Regions from separate parts of the Serpentinimonas raichei genome, predicted to be linked through region 1. Evidence: predicted binding sites of a transcription regulator. Region 1 holds the regulator's gene; the other holds the start of a gene.
What was found. Region 1 encodes FNR, which switches genes on or off when oxygen is low (the NO sensors DNR and NnrR bind a similar motif). Its sites were predicted from a motif close to TTGATNNNNATCAA; they were not measured.
Positions count from the first base shown of each region.

Region 2: a site for FNR is predicted at 8,002-8,015, ahead of SRAA_RS05740 (oxygen-binding di-iron domain-containing protein). Genes of this name have one in related genera too.

Region 1 covers NZ_AP014568.1:897,836-907,122, forward strand. The annotation lists gene SRAA_RS04245 (heavy metal translocating P-type ATPase) at 1-1,760, shown strand, start outside; gene ccoS (cbb3-type cytochrome oxidase assembly protein CcoS) at 1,765-1,902, shown strand; gene ccoN (cytochrome-c oxidase, cbb3-type subunit I) at 1,975-3,465, shown strand; gene ccoO (cytochrome-c oxidase, cbb3-type subunit II) at 3,479-4,135, shown strand; gene SRAA_RS04265 (CcoQ/FixQ family Cbb3-type cytochrome c oxidase assembly chaperone) at 4,157-4,294, shown strand; gene ccoP (cytochrome-c oxidase, cbb3-type subunit III) at 4,324-5,232, shown strand; gene ccoG (cytochrome c oxidase accessory protein CcoG) at 5,256-6,692, shown strand; gene SRAA_RS04280 (hypothetical protein) at 6,874-7,062, shown strand; gene fnr (fumarate/nitrate reduction transcriptional regulator Fnr) at 7,072-7,827, opposite strand; gene hemN (oxygen-independent coproporphyrinogen III oxidase) at 7,978-9,287, shown strand, end outside.
Region 2 covers NZ_AP014568.1:1,208,827-1,218,113, forward strand. The annotation lists gene SRAA_RS05695 (NAD(P)H-dependent oxidoreductase subunit E) at 1-66, shown strand, start outside; gene SRAA_RS05700 (2Fe-2S iron-sulfur cluster-binding protein) at 63-785, shown strand; gene SRAA_RS05705 (NADH-quinone oxidoreductase subunit B family protein) at 769-1,407, shown strand; gene SRAA_RS05710 (Ni/Fe hydrogenase subunit alpha) at 1,430-2,896, shown strand; gene SRAA_RS05715 (hydrogenase maturation protease) at 2,880-3,371, shown strand; gene SRAA_RS05720 (Crp/Fnr family transcriptional regulator) at 3,393-3,896, shown strand; gene SRAA_RS05725 (potassium/proton antiporter) at 3,962-5,482, shown strand; gene SRAA_RS05730 (FAD-dependent monooxygenase) at 5,512-6,723, opposite strand; gene SRAA_RS05735 (S49 family peptidase) at 6,772-7,737, opposite strand; gene SRAA_RS05740 (oxygen-binding di-iron domain-containing protein) at 8,111-8,878, shown strand; gene SRAA_RS05745 (HsdM family class I SAM-dependent methyltransferase) at 8,971-9,287, shown strand, end outside.

The DNA of each region.
Region 1 (9,287 bases):
TGGTCACCTTCATTGCCAGCACCGGCGCCACTTTCGACCCGACCGGCGTTTGGGGGCACGAAATCTGGTTTGACTCGCTCACCATGTTCGTGTTCTTCCTGCTCGGTGGGCGCTACCTGCAATCGCGGCTGCGCGACCGCACCGCCGGCTCGCTCGATGCGCTCATGAACCGCCTGCCCGAGCAGTGCGAGCGCCAAATGGCCGATGGCGCTTTCGAAATCGTCTCGCTCAAGCGGCTGCGCGTGGGCGATGTGCTGCGGGTGCAGGCCGGTCAGGCCTTCCCCGGCGATGCCACCGTGCTGGGCGACAGCGCCACCGTCGATGAGGCGCTGCTCACCGGAGAGTCGCAGCCTGTCACGCGCCTGCGTGGCCAAAGCGTGGTGGCGGGCAGTTACAACTTGGCCGGTTCGGCCTTGGTGCGCATCGACAAAATCGGGCGCGACACCCGCTTTGGCCAGATCGTCTCGCTCATGGAGCAGGCCTCGACCGAAAAGCCCGATCTGGTCAAGCTGGCCGATCGCATCGCGGGCCCGTTCTTGATCTTGGTGCTGTTGAGTGCCGGATTTGGGGCTTGGTACTGGTGGCAGATCGACCCGGCGCTGGCGGTGCCCATCGCCGTGGCCGTGCTGGTGGCCACCTGCCCCTGCGCCTTGGCGCTCTCTACCCCATCGGCCATGTTGGCCTCGGCCGGGGCGCTGGCGCAGCGCGGCATTCTGGTGCGACGCCTGCTCGCCTTCGAGGCGCTTTGCAAGATCGACACCGTGGTGTTCGACAAAACCGGCACCCTAACGCAAGACCGGGTGGTGCTGCGCGAAGTGATCGTGCGCCCCGGATTGGAGCGCGAGCAGGCGCTGCGCATGGCGTGGCCGCTGGCCTCGGCCTCGTTGCATCCGGTTTCACGCGCCATAGCGGTGCAGGCGCAGCCCTTGGCCAGCAACGCGCCCAATCCCAGCGATCCAGGTTCAGCGCCGGTTGCGGAACCAGTCGATCTGGTGCAAGAACGGCCTGGGTCTGGGCTGGTGCTGGAGCGCGCGGGCGGGGGGCAGTGGCGGCTCGGCTCGGCGGACCTGTGCGAACTCGACGAGGCACACCTGCTGGAGCAGGGGCGCAGCGTGGCCGATGCGCCCTGCGCCTTCCTATGCGACGAGCACGGTTGGGCGGCCACCTTCGTCATGGACGAAGGCGTGCGCGCCGACGCCCCGGCTGCGGTGGCAGAGCTGCGCGAAATGGGTTTTGCGGTGCACTTGCTCTCGGGCGACCGGCTCGGGGCGGTGCAGCGGGTGGCGCAGCAGCTCGGCATTGATCAGGTGGTGGCCGGTGCCAGCCCCGAGCGCAAGCTCGAAGTGGTGGCCGCCTTGCAGCAGCAGGGCGCGCAAATCGCCATGGTCGGCGACGGCATGAACGACGGCCCGGTGCTGGCACGCGCCCAAGTTTCCTTTGCGCTCGGCCACGGAGCGCCGCTGACGCAATCGCAGTCCGACTTCGTGGTGCAGAGCGGTCGGTTGTCCGAATTGGTGCAAACCGTGCGCCAAGCGCGCCGCACATTGCGCATCCTCAAGCAGAATTTGTGCTGGGCTGGCGGATACAATGCCAGCATGGTGCCGCTGGCGATCGCGGGTTACGTGCCACCTTGGTTGGCTGGCTTGGGCATGGCCCTGAGTTCCTTTTTGGTCATTGGCAATGCCATGCGTTTGTCCCGCTTGCCGGGCATGCCTGTGCCCGAGCCAGCCGCTGCGGCTGCGGCCCTTTCTGTGAGGTAAAGCCATGGAATCCTTGTTTTTGCTCATCCCTTTGTCGGTGTTGCTGGTGCTGGCCATCATGGCCGTGTTCTGGTGGGCGCTCTACAACGGGCAATACGACAACATCGAGCGCGAGGGCGAGCGGATTTTGAAAGACGATTGATCTAAGTCAAACGGCAACGTCACCCCAGCGATGACACTTACCCAATGTGTTTTTTAGAGTAGAGGAGTAACCATGAGTTCAATAACGGCAGATGCCTTGTCTAGGGCCCAACCGGATGTCCAGACCGGCATCTACAACGACAAGGTCGTCAGACAGTTTTCCGTGATGGCGGTGGTCTGGGGTGTGGTGGGCATGTTGGTCGGCGTGATCATCGCCGCCCAGATGATTTGGCCTGCACTCAACCTAGGCCAGTTTGGCCTAGAGTGGTTCTCCTTTGGTCGTTTGCGACCTTTGCACACCAACGCGGTGATCTTTGCCTTCGGCGGCTGTGTCCTGTTTGCCACCAGCTACTACGTGGTGCAGCGCACCTGCCAGACCCGGCTCTTTATGGGGCCGCTGGCAGCCTTCACCTTCTGGGGTTGGCAACTCGTCATCGTGCTGGCTGCCATCACACTGCCGCTGGGCTTGACCACTGGCAAAGAATACGCAGAGTTGATTTGGCCCATCGATGTGCTCATCACCATCGTCTGGGTCTCCTATGCGGTGGTGTTCTTTGGTACCTTGGCCACGCGCAAGATCAAGCACATCTACGTCGCCAACTGGTTCTTCGGCGCCTTCATTCTGGCGGTGGCGCTGCTGCACGTGGTCAACAGCGCGGCTGTCCCGACCAGCTTATGGCACGCCTACTCGGCCTACGCGGGGGTGCAGTCGGCCATGATTCAGTGGTGGTACGGCCACAACGCGGTGGGCTTTTTCCTCACCGCGGGCTTCTTGGGCATCATGTACTACTTCATTCCGAAGCAGGCTGAGCGCCCGATCTACAGCTACCGGCTTTCGATCGTCCACTTCTGGGCCCTGATCTTCACCTACATGTGGGCCGGTCCGCACCACCTGCACTACACCGCGCTGCCCGACTGGACACAATCCATCGGCATGGTGTTCTCGCTCATCCTGCTGGCGCCTTCATGGGGCGGCATGATCAACGGCATCATGACGCTCTCGGGCGCTTGGCACAAGCTGCGCGACGACCCGATCCTGCGCTTCCTGATCGTTTCGCTGTCTTTCTACGGCATGTCCACCTTCGAAGGGCCGATGATGTCGATCAAGACCGTCAACGCCCTGAGCCACTACACCGACTGGACCATCGGCCACGTGCACTCCGGCGCGCTGGGCTGGGTGGGCCTGATCTCCATGGGTGCGCTGTACTTCCTCATTCCGCGCCTGTTTGGCCAGAAAAAGATGTACTCGGTGCCTGCCATCGAACTGCACTTCTGGATTGCCTGTGTGGGCATCGTGTTCTACATCGCCGCGATGTGGATTGCCGGTGTGACCCAAGGCCTGATGTGGCGTGCGCTGGCTGATGACGGCACCTTGGCTTATACCTTCAGCGAGTCGGTGCGTGCCACTTACCCCTTCTATGCCATTCGTCTGGTGGGCGGCACCATGTACTTTGCCGGCATGTGCATCATGGCTTGGAACGTCTGGATGACGGTGCGCATGGGCCTCCAAGCCGGTCCGGTGCCACAGATTCGCATCCCCGCCGTCAACCCGGCTCATGCTTGAGAAGCAGCACAAAATGGCAAACAACAACCATTCCAACCCGCAAGCGACTGATTCCCGTGGCCGCCTCGCGCGCTCACACGAGAAGGTCGAGACCAACAGCTTCCTGATGATCGTGCTCATCTTGGCGGTGATCTCGGTCGCCGGTCTGGTCGAGATCGTCCCGCTGTTCTTCAAGAAGTCGCTCACGCAACCGGTGGAGGGGCTCAAGCCCTACACCGCACTGCAGTTGGCCGGGCGCGACATTTACATCCGCGAGGGCTGCTTCACCTGCCACTCGCAGATGATTCGCCCTTTCCACGCCGAAACCATGCGCTACGGGCATTTTTCTCTGGCGGGCGAGTTCGTCTACGACCGGCCGTTTCAGTGGGGTTCCAAGCGCACCGGCCCCGATCTGCACCGCATCGGTGGCCGCTACTCGGATGAATGGCACCGCCAGCACCTGAAAGATCCCCGCTCGCTGCGCCCGTACTCCAACATGCCGGCCTATCCATGGTTGGCCGACCGGATGGTGGATGCGGAAACAATGCCTCGTCGTTTGCGCGTGCTGCAGATACTCGGGCACCCTTATACGGACGAAGAGGTGGCGGGTGCGGCGCAAGCAGTCGAAGGCAAAACCGAGATGGACGCCCTGATTGCCTACCTGCAAATTCTGGGTACAGCAGTTCGCTGATTGAATGGAAGGGCGATCAACATGGACGTAAACGACTACCGCAGCATTGTGACCGTGGTCAGCTTTGTGCTGTTTCTGGGCATCATTTGGTGGGCTTGGTCCAAGCGCAACAAAGCGCAGTTCGATGAAGCCGCCCAACTGCCCTTCAAGGAAGATTGAGCCGCGACCTCACTAACTAGAGAATCATCATGAGCGACTTCACAAGCGAATTCTGGCATTATTGGATAGCCGGTGTCACATTGATCAGCATCTTGGCGTGTATTGCCTTGTTGTGGTACAGCACCAAGGTCAAGGTCGCGCCAAGCCAAGACAAATCCACCGGCCATGTGTGGGATGAGGACTTGGTCGAGCTCGACAATCCACTGCCCAAGTGGTGGGTCTACCTGTTTGTTATCACCATCATTTTTGCGCTGATCTACGGCGTGTTGTACCCCATGTTCGGCAAGTTTCCGGGCCTGCTGGGCTGGACTTCAGCGGGGCAGTACCAAGCCGAGAAGGATGCCAACTTGGCTGAGGTTGCGCCCAAGTTTGAAGCTTTTGCGCAAAAATCGGTGCAAGAACTCGCGGCCAACCCAATGGCCATGCAAATTGGTGAAAGTCTGTTCATGAACAACTGCGCCGTTTGCCATGCCGTCGATGCGCGCGGCAGTTTGACCTTCCCCAACCTCACCGACAAAGACTGGATCTGGGGCGGCGAACCCGAAGCCATCAACGCCTCCATCACCCAAGGCCGCGTGGCCGTGATGCCACCCATGGCCGCAGCAGTGGGCACGCCCGAGGATGTCACCAACGTGGCGCATTACGTGTTGAGCTTGTCAGGCGCTCCGCACGACAGCGTGCGCGCAGCGGCTGGAAAGGCCAACTTTGCCTCCTGCATCGCCTGCCATGGCGCCGAAGGCAAGGGCAACACGGCCATGGGTGCCCCCAACCTCACCGACGACATCTGGTTGCACGGGTTTGGTGTCGATGTGATCGTTCGCCAGATCAACGAGGGCATTGTCAACATCATGCCACCGCAAAACGTGTTGTTGTCGGAGCAGCAGATCCACGTGCTCACGGCTTACGTCTGGGGCATGTCGAACCAACCCGCCAACTAAAGCCCTAGAAGCGCAGGTTAGATTTGTCTGATACGAGCAACAAACCCAGCGGCCGCCCAGCGGCTGCCGCTGGTGTCAAGCCGGTAGTGATACCGGTTTATTTAGAGCAAGAGAAGATCCATCCGCGCTCTGTCAGCGGATTCTTTAGCAGTTGGCGCTGGATCACGGTCTGGATCACCCAGATCATTTTTTATGGTCTGCCTTGGCTGAACTGGAACGACCGCCAAGCCGTCTTGTTCGACCTCGAGGCGCGAACCTTTTACCTTTTTAACTTGGTGCTGTTTCCACACGACCTGATTTACCTCACGGGTCTGCTGGTGATCTCGGCACTGGGCTTGTTTTTGTTCACGGCGGTGGCGGGGCGCCTCTGGTGCGGTTTTGCCTGTCCGCAGACGGTCTATACCGAGATCTATATCTGGATGGAAAAGCTGGTCGAAGGCGACCGCTCGGCCCGAATGCGGCTGGACCAATCGGGACGATCATTTGCAAAGTTTGGCAAAAAAACCCTCAAACACACGCTCTGGTTGGCTTTTGCTCTCTGGACTGGATTCACGTTCGTCGGTTATTTCACCCCGATCGACCAGTTGGGGCAGGCGGTGTGGCAGGCGACGCTCGGGCCTTGGCAAACCTTCTGGGTTCTGTTCTACGGTTTTGCCACATATGGCAATGCGGGTTTTCTGCGTGAGAAAATTTGCAAATTCATGTGCCCCTATGCGCGCTTTCAAAGCGCGATGTTCGACAAAGACACCCTGATCGTTACCTACGACGCCCAGCGCGGCGAGCCCCGCGGTTCCCGCTCGCGCACCGCCGATTTGGCTGCACTCAACTTGGGCTCCTGTGTCGATTGCACCCTGTGCGTGCAGGTCTGCCCCACGGGTATAGACATTCGCAATGGCCTGCAGTATGAGTGCATAGGCTGCGGCGCCTGCGCCGATGTCTGCGACGAAGTGATGGACAAGGTTGGCTACCCCAAGGGTCTGGTGCGCTTTACCACGCAGAACGGCCTTGAGCAGGGTTGGAGCGCAGCCCAGATGTGGCGCCGGGTGATGCGGCCGCGGGTGTTGATCTACAGCGCCATTTTGCTGCTCATTACACTGGCCTTGTTCACCAGCCTGTATTTGCGCACCCCTCTAAAAATCGATGTGACCCGAGATTCCAGCGTCATGTCGCGCGTGGTGGGGCAGGGTTACATCGAAAATGTGTATCGCTTGCGTGTGCTCAATGCCACCGAGCAGGTGCAGCACTACCGCATCTCGGTGCAGGGTCTGCCCGGTTTGCTGATCGACTCCGAGTCCCGCTTCAGCCTAGAGCCCACTGGTGCACGCGCCATGGCGCTGACGCTGCGCTTGCCGCCAGGCAGCAGCCCAGCCGGGGCGCATCCGATTCGCATCGAGGTGCAGGCCGAGGGCAACCCAGACTTGCGCGTCGGCACGGATTCGATCTTCATGGTGCCGCGCTGAATGGCCTAGTGTGGCGATCGCCCATCGCTTGTGCCAGCTTGCATTTTTCACTACACTGTCCCCTATCATGACTCAAGCCACCCTCCCAGCAGCCGCCAAGCCAAAACGCCCTTGGTACCGCGAACCCTTCTGCTGGCTGGTCTTCGGGCTTCCTGCTACCTCGGTGGTCACTTCTTTGACCATGGTTAGCATTGCAGTCAACGACCGCGACCCGGTGCTGGATCGAAATGTGCCAATGGTGCGCATCGATCCGCAGAGGGTGCAACACCTCACGCCGGAGCAGCGGGCCATTTACGAAGCCAGCTTGCGCCCGGCGCGCGAGGCGCGCAACCACGCGGCCAGCCCAGAAATGCCGCCGCCGCGCCCCTGACAAGGGGATTCAGGAGGCTGAAATATTTCTCTCAGCCTTTGCATTGCCAGCGGCCGCATGCGGGTTGGCCAGCGCTTCCAAACCCTGAGTGTCTTTGATCAACACATAGCGCTGCTTGACTTCGATGATGTCGTCGTCCATGAAGCGCGAGAAGGTGCGGCTGACCGTCTCGAGCTTCATGCCCAGGTAGCTGCCGATTTCTTCGCGCGTCATGCGCAAAACCAGTTCGGATTGCGAGAAACCGCGCGCGTGCAGGCGCTGCACCAGGTTGAGCAAAAAGGCCGCCAGCCGCTCCTCGGCGCGCATGGTGCCCAGCAGCAGCATCACGCTCTGGTCGCGCACAATCTCGCGGCTCATGATCTTGTGCACGTGGTGCTGCAAGGCGCTGAACTCGCGCGAGAGCTGCTCGATTTTGTCAAAGGGCAGCACGCAGACTTCGGCGTCTTCGAGCGCCACCGCGTCGCAGGCGTGTTGGTCGTGCACGATACCGTCCATGCCGATGATCTCACCCATCATCTGAAAACCGGTGACCTGATCGCGCCCATCGATGCTGGTGACGCAGGTCTTGAAAAAGCCCGAGCGCACCGCATACAGGGCCGTAAACGGTTCGCCGATAGTAAACAGGGCGGCGCCCCGCTTGACGCGGCGTCGGTTCGACACCACGTCTTCAAGGCGCACCATCTCGGGCGCGCTCAAGCCCATCGGCAGGCACAGCTCGCGCAGGTTGCAACTGGAGCAGGCAACTTTGAGGCTCTGAATATCCATAGAAACGCAGCTAGACAAGCCTTGAGCTTAACCTAAGTGAGGCGGTGGACTGGCGTGCTTGGAAAAGGCGGAAAAATGCCCCTGCTTTGACTCATGTCAAGGGTATTTGGCGCGCGCTGGTGCATAGTTCACCCTTAGGAGAGCCATTTTGTGAAACATGTGATCGACGACGGGTTGCTGCGGCGCTTTGATGTGCCCGGCCCCCGGTACACCTCATATCCCACCGCCGATCGCTTTGTCGAGGCTTTTGGCGAGGCGGATTACGCCTTGGCGCTGCAACAGCGTCGATCTGGCGGCTCCTTGGCCTTGCCGCTGTCGATCTATGTCCACATTCCCTTTTGCGAGTCGCTGTGCTACTACTGCGCCTGCAACAAGGTCATCACCAAGCACCACAGCAAGTCGGCCGAGTACCTGCGTTACCTCACGCGCGAGCTCGAAATGCAGGCCCAGCATCTGGGGCAGGGGCACGCCGTGTCGCAGATGCACCTGGGCGGCGGCACCCCGACCTTTATGAACGACGAGGAACTGGCCGACCTGATGGCCATGGTGCAGCGACACTTCACGCTGGTGCCGGGGGGCGAATACTCGATCGAGGTCGATCCGCGCACCGTCACGCCGCAGCGGCTGGAGCATTTGCACCGACTGGGATTCAACCGCCTGAGCTTTGGGGTGCAGGATTTCGACCCCACCGTGCAAAAGGCGGTGCACCGCATCCAGCCCGCCGAGCAGGTGTTCGAGCTGGTGGCGGCGGCGCGGCGCATCGGTTTCGAGTCGGTCAACGTCGATCTGATCTACGGGCTGCCGCAGCAAACGCCCGAGTCTTTCCGCCACACGCTGGAGCGCGTGCGCGAGCTGCGCCCGGATCGCATCGCGCTCTACGCCTACGCGCACTTGCCGGCGCGCTTCAAGCCGCAGCGGCGCATCGTCACCGCCGAACTGCCGCCCGCAGCCGACAAGCTGGCCATGCTCTCGATCTCGCTCGATGTATTCAACCAGGCAGGTTATGTGTATGTGGGGATGGACCACTTCGCGCTGCCCGACGACGCGCTGGCGGTGGCCAAGCGCCAAGGGCGGCTGCATCGCAACTTCCAAGGCTACAGCACCCAGCCGGATTGCGACCTGATCGCCCTCGGGGTGTCGGCCATCGGCCGCATCGGGGCCACCTACAGCCAAAACGCCAAGACCCTAGAGGAGTACTACGATAGCCTCAACCAAGGGCGGCTGCCGATCGTGCGCGGGCTGGCCCTGAACCGCGACGACCTGCTGCGCCGCGCCGTCATCATGGCCCTGATGTGCCAAGGGCGGCTCGATTTCGAGTCCGTCGGGCTGGCACACCTGATCGATTTCAGGTCGTATTTTGCGCGCGAGTTGGAGCGCTTGCACGAGTTCGAGGCCATGGGCTTGCTGCGCCTGAGCCCGGGTAGCATCGAAATCAGCGACAGCGGCTGGTACTTGGTGCG
Region 2 (9,287 bases), 310 kb from region 1:
GCGGCCTTGGCGGGCTACGCCGAAGCCAGCCAGGCACTGAAAGTAAAACTGGAGACCAGCACATGAAAATCGAAATCACCATCGATGGGCAGCCGGTGCAAACCGAATTGGGCCGCACCTTGGTCGATGTGGCGGCCGAAGTCGGGGTGTTCATCCCCACTTTGTGCTACGTCAAGGACAAGCCCTGCTTGGGCACGTGCCGGGTGTGCTCGGTCAAGGTCAACGGCACCGTCAGCGCCTCGTGCACCGTGCGGGTGGCCAACGGCATGCAAGTGGAGGTCAATACCCCGGCCTTGGTGGACTCCCGCAAAGCACTGGTCGAGTTTTTGTTTGCCGAAGGCAACCACAACTGCCCCAGTTGCGAGAAAAGCGGGCGCTGCCAGTTGCAGGCGGTGGGTTACGAGTCCGACATGATGGTCTCGCGCTTCCCTTACCGCTTTCCGGTGCGCGAAAACAGCCCGGGCAGCGACAAAATCTGGCTCGAGCGCGACCGCTGCATTTTCTGCCAGCGCTGCGTCGAGTACGTGCGCGACCAAGAAACGGGCCAAAAGATTTTCAGCATCAGCGGCCGCGGTGGATCGTCGCGCATCGAAATGGACGTGGAACTGGCCAACCGCATGAGCGAGGAACAGGTCAAGGAGGCGGTCGAACTGTGCCCAGTCGGCACCATTTTGCAAAAGCGCGTGGGCCACGATGTGCCCATCGGACAGCGCAAATACGAAATTCAAACGCTGCGCGCGCGCAGCCTCAACATTGAAGGAGCCAAGAATGAGCCACGCAGCTGAAGCCCTAGCCGGGCAGGAGTTCTCGCACGACCTCCCCATCACCCCGCTGGCCCCGGCTTTGATCGCCGGCCGAGCCGGCAAGATCAAAGTTGCCACCATCGGGCTGTGCGGCTGCTGGGGTTGCACCCTGTCGCTGCTGGACCTCGATGAGCGCTTGTTTGCGCTGCTCGACAAGGTGACCATCCTGCGCTCGTCCATCACCGACATGAAGCGCATCACCGAGCGCTGCGTGGTCGGTTTCGTCGAGGGCGGCGTGGCCAACGAGGAAAACATCGAAACGCTGGAGCATTTCCGCGAGAATTGCGACGTGCTGATCTCGGTCGGCGCTTGCGCGGTGTGGGGCGGCGTGCCGGCCATGCGCAACGTGGTGCCGCTGTCCGAATGCCTGATCGAGGCCTACGTGGATTCGCCCACCGCCGTTCCAGGCATCAAGCCCATCATCCCGCTGCACCCCGACATTCCGCGCATCACCACCAAGGTGTATCCTTGCCACGAAGTGGTCAAAATGGACTACTTCATCCCCGGCTGCCCGCCCGACGGCGATGCCATCTTCAAGGTGCTCGACGATTTGGTCAACGGCCGCCCGTTCGACCTGCCGATCTCGATCAACCGCTACGACTAAAACCGCTGCAGGAGCTACAAACATGAGCAGAAAATTGGTCATTGACCCCGTCACCCGAATCGAAGGGCACGGCAAGGTGGTGGTGCATCTGGACGACGACAACAATGTTGTCGATGCCAAGTTGCACGTGGTGGAGTTTCGCGGCTTCGAGCGCTTCATCCAAGGCCACCCCTACTGGGAAGCGCCGATGCTGCTGCAGCGCATCTGCGGCATCTGCTTCGTCAGCCACCACCTGTGCGGCGCCAAAGCGCTCGACGACATCGTGGGGCTGGGCCTCAAGCAGGGCTTTCAAGTCACGCCGACGGCCGAAAAAATGCGCCGTCTCGGCCACTACGCGCAGATGCTGCAATCGCACCAGACCGCGTACTTCTACCTGATCGTGCCCGAAATGATGTTTGGCATGGACGCCGCACCCGAGCAGCGCAACATCGAAGGCCTGATCGAAGCCAACCCGGAGCTGGTCAAGCGCGCCGTGATGCTGCGCAAATGGGGCCAAGAGATGCTGGTGGCGGTGTTCGGCAAGAAGATGCACGGCATCAGCTCCATACCTGGCGGCGTCAACAAAAACCTCAGCGTTGCCGAGCGCGACCGCTTCCTCAACGGGGCGCCGGGTTTGCTTTCCATGCAGCAAGTGATCGATTACTCGATCGAGGGCCTGCAGTTGTTCTACGACTTCCACGAAAAGAACCGCCAGCAGGTGGACAGCTTTGGCGTGGTGCCGGCGCTCGACATGTGCCTGGTCGATGGCAACGGCGACGTGGACTACTACCACGGCAACCTGCGCGTCACCGATGGCCAGAAAAAAGTGGTGGCCGAGTTCGACTACCACGACTACCTGAACCACTTCTCCGAGGCCGTGGAGGAGTGGAGCTACATGAAGTTCCCCTTCCTCAAGGGGCTGGGGCGCGAGGGCGGTTCGGTGCGGGTGGGGCCACTGGGGCGCATGAACGTGACGCGTTCGCTCTCTACGCCGCTGGCGCAAGAGGCGCTGGAGCGCTTCCATGCCTACACCAAGGGCAAAGCCAACAACATGACGCTGCACTACAACTGGGCGCGGGCGATCGAGATCTTGCACGCCGCCGAAATCATCCAAGGCCTGCTGCACGACCCGGACTTGCAAAAAGACCAGTTGCTGCTCACCCCCGCCCCGGGGGCTTGGAGCGGCGAAGGGGTGGGCGTGGTGGAAGCCCCGCGCGGCACCCTGCTGCACCACTACCGCGCCAATGAAAGCGGCGAGATCACCTCGGCCAACCTGATCGTGGCCACCACGCAGAACAATCAAGTGATCAACCGCACCGTGCGCAGCGTGGCCGAAGACTACTTGGGCGGGCGCGCCGAAATCACCGAAGGCATGATGAACGCGCTCGAAGTGGGCATACGCGCCTACGACCCCTGTTTGAGCTGCGCCACCCATGCGCTGGGCAAGATGCCGCTGCAAGTCACGGTGTTTGATTCGAGCGGGAACCTGGTCGATGAACGCGCCCGCTGAAAGCCTGCGGCTGGCCGACTTCGACCAGCCCTCGGCCCTCATCTACGGCATTGGCAACATTGGGCGCCAAGACGACGGCTTGGGCTGGGCCTTCATCGACTGGCTTGAGGAGCAAGGCTTGTGTCCGCAAGCCGACCTGATGCGCCACTACCAGTTGCAGCTCGAAGACGCCGAACTGATCAGCCACAAAGAGCGGGTGTTGTTTGTCGATGCCAGCGTGGAAGCGGGGCTGGAATCGTTCGAGTTGCGGCGCGTCGAGCCACGGCTTGATTACAGCTTCACCTCGCACGCCATTTCCATCGCCTCCATCGTGGCCACCTGCCGCACCTGCTTTGGCCGCACACCCGAGGTGTATGTGCTGGCCATACGCGGTTACGAGTGGGAACTGCAAACCGGCCTGAGCGCGCCCGCGCTGCTCAACCTGCAAGCGGCCCAACACCATTTGCAGCCCGCTTGTGCCACCGAATCCACTTAACTTTTACCATTGGAGCGCATCATGCAAGAACGAGAAGTTGAACGCATCGCCAACCTGATCTACCAGGCCCCCTTGGGTGAATACATTGGCCGCGACGGGGCTGCCATCATGGCCGCCCATGCCGGGAGCGAGCTGCGGGTGAAAGATCAGGAATTCCTGTTCCACCAAGGCGACATGACCAACAGCTTTTACATCGTCACCGAAGGCCGGCTGGGCTTGGTGCGCGAAAAAACCGAGACCCGGCGCGAAATCACCGTCCACGTGCTGGAAAAAGGCGATTTGGTCGGCGAGCTGAGCTTCATCGACCAGACTCCTCACGACCTCTCGGTGCGCGCCCTGGGCAATGCCGCAGTGCTGTGCTTCAAGGCCGGCGATATCCAGCCGCTGATCACCCAGCATCCGCAACTGGTTTACAACTTCATGCGCGCCGTGGTCAAGCGCGTGCATGCGGTGGTGACCACGCTGGCCGAGCACGAGATGGAGTTGCAGCAGTACATCCAGACTGGCGGGCGCGGGCGCATGTAAAAACGGGTGCTTGCGGGCGGCGGTGGGCCAAACCTTGGCGTGTTTTCTGCTAAGGTACGGCCGTTATGCTGCTCTCACTCGATTTTCTCGCCATCCCGCTGCTGATCGCTGCCGGGTTGGTCTTTGTCAGCCTGCTGGCAGGGCTGTTTTCGGTGCGGCTCGGGTTCTCGTTCTTGGTGGTGTTTCTCATCGCCGGAATGTTGTTGGGCGAAGACGGCCCGGGCGGGGTGGCGTTCAAGGATTTCGAGCTCGCTTTCTGGGTCGGCAACGTCGCATTGGCGGTGATCTTGCTCGACGGTGGCCTGCGCACCCAATACCGCAACTTTCGCACCGGGCTCAAACCGGCGCTGTGGCTGGCCACGCTCGGGGTCGTGGTCACGGCGGCGTTGACCGGGGTGGCGGCGCATTTTTTGCTTGGCCTGAGCTGGCCGATGGCGCTGCTGTTGGGGGCCATCGTCGGTTCCACCGACGCCGCAGCGGTGTTTGCGCTGCTCAAATCCAGCGGCGTGAAGCTCAACGAACGGGTCGCGGCCACGCTCGAAATCGAATCCGGCCTCAATGACCCGATGGCGGTTTACCTCACGCTGGCCCTGATCGGCTGGGTCTTGCTCGATGCCCAAAACGCTGGGGCCGACATGGCATGGTGGTGGCCGCTGCGCGATCTGGCGCTGCAGTTTGGTTGGGGCGCGGCGCTGGGCATCGGCGCCGGCTGGGCCTTTGCCCTGCTGCTGCGCCGGCTCACCGTGTGGGCGCGCCCCAGCGGCGGCGTGCGCGCGCTGTTGCTCACTTCGGCGGGCCTGAGCGTGTTTGCCCTCACCACTTGGGTCGGGGGCTCGGGCTTTTTGGCGGTCTACCTGTTTGGCGTGCTGGTGGCCAACCGGGCCACGCAGTGCGTGGCGCCCTCGCTGTCGGCCATGGACGGCTTTGCCTGGCTGGCGCAGGCCTCAATGTTTTTGCTGCTGGGGCTGTTGGTCACGCCTTCGGATGCGCTGGCGGCTTTGTTGCCGGCCTTGGGCGTGGTGGCGGTGCTGATGCTGCTGGCGCGCCCGCTCTCGGTCTGGATCATTCTCAAACCGCTGCGTTTTGACAAACGCGAGATCGCCTTCATTTCATGGGTGGGGCTGCGCGGCGCGGTGCCGATCGTGCTGGCCATTTTCCCGGTCATGGCGGGGGTGGAAGGGGCCGAGATTTTCATCAGCGTGGCCCTGATCGTGGTCATGGCCTCGTTGGTGCTGCAAGGTTCGACCATACCCTGGAGCGCACGGCGCACCGGCGTGGTGCTGCCCAACCACGACGACGTGGCGTTGGCGCGGCAGGTGTATGGCGATTTTGAGGTGCCCGGCAACGCCCGCATGAGCGATTTGTGCGGCTTTTATGGCTGGCCGCCGGTGCCAGACGACCATCTGGACGCGGCCCAGTGGCTGACGCAGGCGCTGGGCCGGCCACCGATCGAGGGCGACCACGCCAACTTGGGCGCGGCCGAACTGAGTGTGCGCCGGATGGAAGATGGCGAGATCGTGCGGGTGGGCATCCGCTTGCTGCGCGACCCGGCCGCACCCGACGTGGAAGCCGACCCATCCGACTAGTGCCCCCACGCCCTAGGGCTGGCGCAGCCTCAGATTGGTGGCGGCCCCGCGTACAGGCGCGGCACGTCGATGAGCTTGGGGCCCAGCAGCCGCATGGCGCTGTCGCGGCCCCAGCGCAACAGCCCGCCGGCATGAAAGATGGTGCCGTTGCGCTGCGAACGCGCTTGCACCCACGCACAGCGGCGCCAACGCGCCTGGGCCCAGCGCTGCAGCAAGGCTGGCCAATCGGGTGCAGCGCCGCCCCCTTGTGCCGCCAATAGGCGCCCCAAGGCCCATGCGTCTTCCAGCGCCATAGCAGCGCCTTGCGCCAGATAGGGCCGCATCGGGTGTGCCGCGTCGCCCAACAGCGCCACCGGGCCACGCACCATGTCGGCGGCACGGGCTACACGCGGGCGCCCAAACAGCGGCCACAGCCGCCACAGCGGCACCGCCTCCAACACCTGGTGCAAATCCCGGTGTGGCAACAGGCCCAGGCTGTGCCACAGCGCCTGTGGCTGCGCCGGATGGTCCCAGCCCACCGGCCCGTCGGGCAAATCGCCCTCCACCACCACCACCACATTGAGCCACTGGCCGGCCCGCACCGGGTAATGCACCGCATGCATGCGCCGCCCCAGCCAAGCCGTTACGCCGTTGTGGCGCAGGTGGGGCGGCAAGCGCGCCATGTTGATCATGCCGCGGTAAGCCACATGGCCGCTGAACTGGGGCGTCCCGTCGGCCAGCAGTTGTTCGCGCACTTGGCTGCGCAAGCCATCGCAAGCCAGCAACGCCGCCGCCGGCCAGCTTGGTCCTCCCAGGCTGCGCAGTTGCAGCCCACCGTCTGGAAACAGCTCGAGGGCTCCGATGCGCTGCTGCAAGTGCAAGCCGGTGCCGCCCTCGGCCCGCACCGCCTGCAACAGCAGGGTGTGCAAGTCGGCGCGGTGGAGGGTGGCGTAGGGCGCACCGTAGCGGCGCTCGGCCCGTTGCGCCAGCGGCAAGGCACCCAAGAGGGCCCCGCCCGTGGCATCGCGCACCTGCAAATCGATCGGGAACGCCGCCACCTCGCGCAGCCCACCCTCTAGCCCCCAATCGCGCAACACCCGCACCGCATTGGGCCCGAGCTGCACGCCCGCACCCACCTCAGAAAATGCGTCGGCCTGTTCCAGCAAATCAAGGCTCAAACCCGGCGCGGCCTGGCGCAGCGCCAGCGCAGCCCCCAGTCCGGCCAAGCCCCCGCCGGCTATCAGCAAGCGCTCAGCGTCCATGCAACCCCCTCGCCCCTGTGCACACGGCAACCCTAGGTGCAGCGAAACTCAACGCAGCACCCAACCCCACTCTTTGAGCGTCTGCAGGGCGCTCTCGCCCGCCCCCGCGCCCAGGCGCCGCGCCAGTTGCTGCGCCACGTTTTCGCGCTGGGTGTAATCGATGATGTGCGCCGCCCCAATCACCTCGCTGGCCACGTGCTCGACGCTGCCAAAGCCATCAGCCAAACCCTTTTCGACTGCGCGCTGACCGTTCCAGATCAGTCCGCTGAAGGTCTCTGGGGTTTCGCGCAGGCGCTCGCCACGGCCTTTGCGCACCACGTCGATGAACTGCTGGTGGATGTCGTCCAGCATGGCCTGCGTGTGCCGCACCTGGGCTTCGTTGGGCGGGCTGAAGGGGTCCATGAAGCCCTTGTTTTCGCCGGCAGTGAGCAAACGGCGATCGACCCCGACCTTGTCCATCAGCTCGGTAAAGCCAAAGCCGCTCATCATGACGCCGATGCTGCCCACCAAGCTCGCCTTGTCCACGTGTATGGCGGTGGCTGCCGACGCCACATAATAGGCCGCCGAGGCCCCCACCTCCTCGATCACGGCGTGCACGGGCTTGTCGTGCAGGCCGCGCAAGCGGTGGATCTCGTCGGCGATGATGCCGGCTTGCACCGGCGAACCGCCGGGTGAGTTGATCAGCAGCAACACCCCTTTGGCGCTGGGCTCTTTGAAAGCGGCGCGCAAAGACTGCACGACAGCCCGGGCGTTGGCGTCGGCGTCGGATGCGATGACCCCGCGCACCTCGATCAGCGCCGTGTGCGGCACCGCCAGCGTGGCGCGGGTGGCGACATCGCGCATCAGCATGGCAGCCACCAACAAAACCACCGCCAACCAGAGCAGGCGAAAGAAAATTTTCCAGCGCCGCGCGGCGCGTTGCTCGCGCAGCGTGGCAAAAACCAGTTTCTCGAGGGTTTCGCGCTCCCACTCGGGAGTGATTTTGGCGCTCGGTGCCGGGGTGGGTTCGTCCATGTGGGGCGGGGCTTTAAGGGTTGAGGGTTAGCGTGTGCGCTATTGTCGCCGGCAACAGCGCCATGGGGCGCGCCGCGCGGCCAACTGCTGCAGCAGATTGGGATTATCTGCGGACCTTGCTGTCGCGGTGGCGGCCCTGCACAGACTGGGACCAGCTGACCAGGGTTTTGCAACACCTCCATGGCGGAGCATTTGCGGCGCTTGCGTTTTGGCCGGAAAATCCGCGTATTTCATGATGAAATACCAGCGCTTGGCGCTCTCGACTTGATGCACATCAAGCGCACCCAGGGCGGCGCTCTCTACATTTCACCCTTTGCTCTGCACGCCCACCCGATGGCGCAGCGGACTACCCACCTCTGGAACCTAGTTGGCCATGGCGATCGAATTATTTAACCACGATGGGCATGTGTGCCTGATGTTTGCGCACCTCAGCGACGAGGGCGGCGAAGCGGTGCAGGCCAACCAGTTTCTGGTGATCGACGGGCAACAAGGCGCCGTCATCGACCCCGGCGGCAACGTGGCCTACAACGAGCTGCTGCTCACCATCAGCCGCTATTTCCCGCCCAACAAACTGACCGAAATCCTCGCCTCGCACGCCGACCCGGACATCATCGCCTCGCTGGACCGCTGGATGACCAGCACCCAGGCCACCCTCTACATTTCGCGCCTGTGGGAGCGTTTCGCACCGCATTTCTGCAAACCGGGCAAAACCGTCGGGCGCATCATCGGCATCCCCGACCCAGGCATGCGCATCCCGCTTGGGCGCGGTGAGATCGTGGCGCTGCCGGCGCATTTCATGCACGCCGAAGGCAACTTCCAGTTCTGGGACCCGGTCAGCCGCATCCTGTTCTCGGGCGATCTGGGCGTGTCGTTGGGCACCTCGGCCGAGGCCTCCCAGCCCATCACCTCGCTGGCGCCAAACATCCCCCGCATGGAGGGCTTTCACCGCCGCTACATGGTCTCGCAAAAGGTACTCAGGCTGTGGGCCCACATGGTGCGCAAGCTGCCGATCCACATGATCGTGCCCCAGCATGGCGCGCCGCTGGCCGGCCCCGCCGTGCATGAGTTTATCGACTGGATTGAAACCCTGAGCTGCGGCGTGGACCACCTGACGCAAGCGGACTACGCCATCCCCAAGTGAGCGCCTGCATTCCAAACCCCTTGTTTGTGGCATGACCGCCAGCTGGCCAGCCAGCCCCCAATCTTTCCAGACGCGCACCAGAAAAACACCCAATGGCCATCAAGAAGTCCGACCTCTATTCCTCCCTCTGGGCCGGCTGCGACGAACTGCGCGGCGGCATGGATGCCAGCCAGTACAAAGACTACGTCCTGTTCATGCTGTTCATCAAGTACATCAGCGACAAGTACGCCGATTCCGACGACTTCGCGCCTCCCGTCGTGATCCCCAAGGGGGCGAGCTTCAAGGACATGGTCGCGCTCAAAGGCAAGAGCGACATCGGCGACAAGATCAACACGCAGATCATCCAGCCCCTGATCGACGCGAACACGCGCCTGGCCCGCAGCGACTTCCCGGACTTCAACGACCCCAA